Regions from separate parts of the Pseudarthrobacter sp. 902506025 genome, predicted to be linked through region 1. Evidence: predicted binding sites of a transcription regulator. Region 1 holds the regulator's gene; the other holds the start of a gene.

Region 1 (3,253 bases):
ATGTCCCCCACTAGGCGCCCGGTGTACATGCCGTCCGACACCTCACCTACTGTCCCGAGCGCTCCGGTCAGCCCCAGCCGGGTGGAGATGACTGTTGCCACTTCGATGGGGGTGGCCGTCACCAGCCAGACGCGGCGGCCCACCCGCAGGTGCTGTTCCGCCAACGCCTTGGCGCCGGGCCAGATCCGCGATGCGATCATCTCGTCGTAGACTTCTTCGCCGAGGGCCTTGATGTCGTCAACGGTGATGCCGGCGGCCAGCGTCAGGGCCGAATCACGGACCGCATGGACGTCGTCGATATTCTCACCGCGCGCCACGAACTTGAACTGCTTCCACGCGAATCCGGCCGCCTGGGCCAGGGTGAACGCGCCGCGCTGGTGCATCTTCCGCGCCACGTGGAAGAGGCTGGCCCCGCGCATCAAAGTATTGTCCACATCGAAAAACGCCGCTTCACCGGGCTGCGGCGCAGCAACCGGCCGCGTGACGACGGCGACGTATTTCTCCTCGGGCATGGACTTGAGTCTAGTCAATCCACCCGCTGGCCGCCGTCGGCGTCACCCGCACGGCGCGAACGGCGATACCGTTAAGCCATGGCTACCCCCCGCGTCGTCCTGGTCACCAAAGCTGACTGCCACCTTTGCGAGGAGGCGCGCGACGCCGTCGGCCGGGTCACTGCCTCGTTGGGCCTTACCTGGAGCGAAGAGTTGGTGGACAACCAGCCCGAACTGCGGGAGCGTTACGCCGAAGAGATCCCCGTGGTCCTGGTTGACGGGGTGCAGCGCGACTTCTGGAAGATCGACGAAGCCCGGCTGGAACGCGTCCTGCAGCGCGCCATGGCCAATTAGGGGGATGCGAGTGACGTCCTTGGATTCAACGTCCCAGCCTGTCCCGGGCATCCCGGATGCCGCGGGTGCACCGGCAAAGCAAATTCCCCCTGCTGCCGTGGCCCGGTTGACCCTGTACCTCCGGGCCCTGAACACGCTGCTGGCCGAGGGTGTTGAGCGCGTCTCCTCTGACTCTTTGGCGGAAGCCTCCGGCGTCAGTTCCTCAACGCTGCGCAAGGACCTGTCCCACGTGGGGTCCTACGGCACCAGGGGAGTGGGGTACGAGGTCCAGTACCTCAGCCGCCACATTGCCGCGGCCCTGGGGCTCACGCATGACTGGAAAGTGGCCATCGTCGGAGCCGGAAACCTGGGCAAGGCGCTGGCACGCTACGGCGGCTTTGAATCGCGTGGCTTCGATGTGGTGGCCATCTTCGACGCGGACCAGATGGTGGTGGGCAACGAGGTGGGATGGCTGCGGGTCAGCGACGTCGCGGACCTTGAGACCGTCCTCCACCGCACCGGGGCCAACATGGTGGTGCTGGCGCTTCCTGCGGCGGTGGCGCAGGGCATCTGCGACCGGGTGGTGGCGGCGGGCGTGCACAGCGTGCTCAGCTTCGCACCGGTAATGCTCCAGGTTCCGGAAGGGGTCAACCTCCGCAAGGTGGACATGGCCACGGAGCTGCAGATCCTGGCCTACCACGCCCAGCGGGCGCAGGCGCCGGGGCAGACAGCCTAGGGGCACGGTTTAAAGGCGGCGGCCCGGGATGCTGGACATCCCGGGCCGCCGTTGCGTTCTGTGGTTGGTGGTCAGCGCCCGTAAGGGTTGCCGAAGCCACCGGAATACGGGTTGGCGAAGGGCTGCTGCTTCCGGAAGTAGGGGGCAGCGGCAGGGAGGTAGAGCAGGACGATGGCGGCGATCCCCAGGACGGTCCCGATCGTTGCAAAGGAGGGGATTCCGAACAGGCCGAAGACCGACAGTGCAGCAAAGACGGTTCCCAGGATGCGTGCCCAGTTCTTGCCCTTGCGGATGAAGAAGGCCACCAGCAGGTAGAGGGCGGCGCCGATGATGCCAAAGACCACCAGGGAGCCGGCGATGAAGGGCTTGATGTCGTCGTAGGTGATGTCCGCCCCGCTGGCCCGGACCTGCTGTTCAAATTCCTGCCGGAACTGCGGGGCATCCAGCTGGGTGAGGTTGACGAGGATGGAGATGACGTAGATCGCGGTGGCAGCGATCAGCAGCCAGAATGCGATGTTCACCAGCTGGGGGACGCCGTTGCTTCCGGCCGGCTGCGGCTGCTCCGAGGGGTACTGGCCGTAAGGGGACTGGCCATACGGCGACTGCCCGTACTGGGGTGCATTCTGGCCGTAGCCCGGGGCCTGCGGAGCGTTCTGCCCGTACGGGGAACCGTACTGCGGCGCGTTTTGCCCGTACTGCGGCGCTGCGGGCGGCTGGGAACCGTACTGGGGCTGGTTCTGCCCGTACTGGGGAGCGTTCTGGCCATACTGCGGCGCGTTCTGGCCGTAGCGGGGCTGCTGTGGTCCGGGCTGCTGGCTGCCGGACTGGCCGTTCCCTGGCTGGCCATTGCCGGAGTGGGGGTCTTGGGGCGCGGGAGGCGGGACGGGAGGAGTACTCATGGCGTTCCTTCTGCAGGTCGGGATCCAGGTAGGCTGCCGGGAATCGGTCCTCAGCCTTCCCCCCAGCGTGGCTTAAGTCCACCGTACCCCCGGCGGGTGGCGTTGTGGGTGATTCAGGCGGGATCCACGCCCGCGGCCGGCAGGTGAACCCGGGGGAAAGGCCCTTGGTTAAACACGGCACCCCGGTACCGGGCCGGGATGGCCTGGTACCGGGGTGCCGTGAACGGGGAAACTTATGCTGCGGGGGCGATGAAGGCCAGTTCCAGGTTGATGGCAACCTTGTCGCTGACCAGCACGCCGCCGGCCTCGAGGACGGCGTTCCAGGTCAGGCCGAAGTCCTTGCGGCTGATGGTGGTTTCGGCGGTGAGGCCGGCGCGGGTGTTGCCGAAGGGATCGACGGCCACACCGTGGAGTTCGGTCTCAAGGGCCACGGGACGGGTGACGCCCTTGATGGTGAGGTCGCCCTGGAGTTCGTAGGCATCGCCCTTGGGGACGATCGAGTTGGAAACGAAGGAGATTTCCGGGAACTTCTCGACGTCGAAGAAGTCTTCGCCGCGGACGTGGCCGTCGCGGTTGACGTCGCCGGAGTCGAAGCTGGCGGTCTTGATGGTGGCGTTGACCTTGGAGTCGGCCACGTTCTCGGCGAGGTCCAGGGTGGCCTCGGCTTCCTTGAACTGGCCGCGGACCTTGCTGATGCCCGCGTGGCGGACGGTGAAGCCGATCTCGCTGTGGGAGTTGTCCAGGGTCCAGGTGCCGGTGGTGACGTCTGCGGGAAGTGCCATGATGTTGCTCCT
Region 2 (3,253 bases), on a different contig from region 1:
GGACGCTGACTACTTGACGTCGGAGTCCTTGTAGTAACCCGAGTCGATCAGTTCCTTCTTGTAGTTGTCCTTGGTGATGATCACGGACTTCAGCAGGAAGGCCGGGACAACCTTGACCTTGTTGTTGTAGGTCTTGGTGTCATTGGTTTCCGGTTCCTGGCCCTTGAGGACAGCATCAACCATCTTGACGGCCTGCGCGCCGAGCTGGCGGGTGTCCTTGAAGATGGTGGAGTACTGCTCACCGGCGACGATGGACTTCACGGAACCCTTTTCGGCATCCTGGCCGGTTACTACGGGCAGGCTTCCCTTGGCGTAGCCGCCGGTGCTGGTGAGGGCCGAGATGATGCCGATGGACAGGCCGTCATACGGGGACAGGACGCCGTTCAGCTTGGTGCCGGAGCTGTACGCGGAGGTGATGATGTCCTCCATGCGCTTCTGGGCCACGGGTGCCTGCCAGCGGAGGATCGCTGCCTGCTCAAATTTGGTCTGTCCGCTGGGGACCTTCAGGGTGCCGGCATCCATGTACGGCTTGAGGGTGTCCATGGCGCCGGTCCAGAAGAAGTTGGCGTTGTTGTCGTCGGGGCTGCCCGCGAAAAGCTCGATGTTGAAGGGGCCCTTGCCGTCCACCTTCTTGCCGCTGGCATCAACGAGGCCCAGCCCGGTCAGCAGCGAGGTGGCCTGCTGGACACCAACGGTGTAGTTGTCGAACGTGGTGTAGTAGTCGACGTTGGGCGTGCCGTTGATGAGGCGGTCGTACGCGATGACCTTGACGTTCTGCTCCTTGGCCTTGGCCAGGACGTCAGTCAGGGTGGTGCCGTCAATGGCGGCGATGATCAGGGCCTTGGCGCCCTTGGTCAGCATGTTCTCGATCTGCGACACCTGCGTGGGGATATCGTCATTGGCGAACTGCAGGTCCGTCTTGTAGCCGAGGTCCTTCAGCGACTTCTCCACGTTGGCGCCGTCAGCGATCCACCGTTCGGATGTCTGCGTGGGCATTGAAATGCCTACCAGTGAATCACTGGGCTTGGCGGCACCGCTGGATTCGCTGGCCCCGCCGCGGGAGCCGCAACCTGTGGCGCCCACCGTCAGGGCGAGGACGAGGGCCACCGCGCCCATCAGTTTCTTGATTCTCACCATTTTCTCCTTCCGCGGCAGCACTGCCGCGAAGTGTTGGTGGACCAGGCAGCACCAGTGCTCCCTGGTCCTGGCCACATTGTTGATGTGTCGGTTCAATATAGACCGGTTTGTGAACGCTAACAAGAGCGCGCGGCAGGAATTTCGGAAACTTTTCGGCTTCATTGACTTCTTCTTTGTTAGCGTTCACACTTGCTGCAGCACGTAGCTACACCCTGACCCCTACAAACCCGGTAATGAGGCCTATGCCTCCCGGACGGAGGCAACCCCATGCCAGATGCGCTGTTCACTCCCGGCTCCGAGTCCCGCCATGACCATTGCGTCATCGGGGTGGATTACGGAACCCTTTCAGGCCGTGCCGTGGTGGTGCGCGTCCGCGACGGCAAGGAACTGGGCAGCGCCGTCCATGAGTACCCCCACGCGGTGGTTACCGACGTCCTGCCCCGGGACACCGCGGGCGACGACGGCGCCCGCCTTCCCGGGGAATGGGCACTTCAGGTGCCCAACGACTACCGGGACGTCCTGCGGACCGCCGTCCCCGCCGCGGTGGCGGACGCCGGGGTCGACCCCGCCGCCGTCGTCGGCATTGCCACGGATTTCACTGCCTGCACCATGGTTCCGGTTAAGTCGGACGGCACGCCCCTCAACGAACTGCCCGGCTTCGCCAACCGCCCGCACGCCTATGTAAAGCTCTGGCGCCACCATGCTGCGCAGGGCCAGGCCGACCGGATCAACCGGCTTGCCGCTGAACGGGGGGAGGACTGGCTTCCCCGTTACGGGGGCCTGATCTCCTCCGAATGGGAATTCGCCAAGGGGCTGCAGCTGCTGGAGGAGGACCCGGAGGCCTACGCCGCGATGGACCACTGGGTGGAGGCTGCGGACTGGATCGTCTGGCAGCTCTGCGGCCGGTATGTCCGCAACGCCTGCACTGCCGGCTACAAGGGCATCTACCAGGATGGCCGGTATCCGTCGGAGGATTTCCTGGCCGCCCTGAACCCGGACTTCAAGGACTTTGTCAGCTCCAAGCTGGAGCACACCATCGGCCAGCTGGGGGACGCCGCCGGCACCCTGACGGCGGAGGCAGCCGCCTGGACCGGGCTGCCGGAGGGCATCGCGGTGGCCGTGGGAAACGTTGACGCCCATGTCACGGCCCCGGCCGCGAAGGCGGTGGACTCCGGCCAGCTGGTGGCGATCATGGGCACCTCCACCTGCCACGTCATGAACGGCAGCGAGCTGCGCGAGGTACCGGGAATGTGCGGTGCCGTGGATGGTGGCATCGTGCCGGGCCTGTGGGGCTACGAGGCCGGACAGTCAGGCGTGGGAGACATCTTCGGCTGGTTCACCAAGTACGGCGTCCCGCCCGAATACCACCAGGCTGCCGAGGGCGCCGGACTGGGGATCCACGAGTACCTCACCGAACTGGCATCCCGGCAGGCCATCGGAGAGCACGGCCTGATCGCGCTCGACTGGCATTCCGGCAACCGTTCGGTCCTGGTGGACCACGAGCTTTCGGGCATTGTGGTGGGCCAGACCCTGGCCACAAGGCCCGAGGACACCTACCGCGCGCTGCTGGAAGCCACCGCCTTTGGAACCCGCACCATCGTGGACGCCTTCCGCGACGCTGGGGTTCCGGTCAAGGAATTCATCGTGGCCGGCGGCCTGCTCAAGAACAAACTCCTGATGCAGATCTACGCAGACGCCACCGGCCTGCAGCTGTCCACCATCGGCTCGGATCAGGGTCCGGCCCTGGGATCGGCCATCCACGCTGCTGTCGCAGCGGGCGAATACGCGGACATCCGTGCGGCCGCCGCGGCCATGGGCGCCGAGCCCGGGGAGGTCTACACCCCAATTCCCGAAAACGCGGCCGCTTACGAAGAACTGTTCCAGGAATACAAGGCCCTCCACGACTACTTCGGCAGGGGCGGCAACGACGTCATGCACCGGCTCAAGGCCATCCAGCGCAAAGCCGCGCGCACCGGCCTCTCCGGCGCAGGCTCCGTTTCCGAATCACCCGTGGAGGTGTCCGCATGAGCGCCGCAGCAGGCGCCGGAACCGGCCTCCTGGAAACCATCGCCCGTGTCCGGGCGGAGGTGTGCGCCCTGCACGCCGAGCTGACCCG

What was found. The regulator Rex, encoded in region 1, represses fermentation and respiration genes when NADH is low (regulators of the CRP and FNR family bind a similar motif). The targets are predictions, from matches to a motif close to CTTGTGAANNNNTTCACAAG.
Region 2: a site for Rex is predicted at 1,244-1,263, ahead of araB (ribulokinase). Genes of this name have one in related genera too.

The regions. Positions count from the first base shown of each region.
Region 1 covers NZ_JBFBKW010000002.1:532,951-536,203, forward strand. The annotation lists gene AB0280_RS06310 (HAD family hydrolase) at 1-512, opposite strand, end outside; gene AB0280_RS06315 (glutaredoxin family protein) at 591-845, shown strand; gene AB0280_RS06320 (redox-sensing transcriptional repressor Rex) at 856-1,560, shown strand; gene AB0280_RS06325 (hypothetical protein) at 1,632-2,459, opposite strand; gene AB0280_RS06330 (YceI family protein) at 2,693-3,241, opposite strand.
Region 2 covers NZ_JBFBKW010000012.1:130,715-133,967, reverse strand. The annotation lists gene chvE (multiple monosaccharide ABC transporter substrate-binding protein) at 10-1,137, opposite strand; gene araB (ribulokinase) at 1,405-3,165, shown strand; gene AB0280_RS18935 (L-ribulose-5-phosphate 4-epimerase) at 3,162-3,253, shown strand, end outside.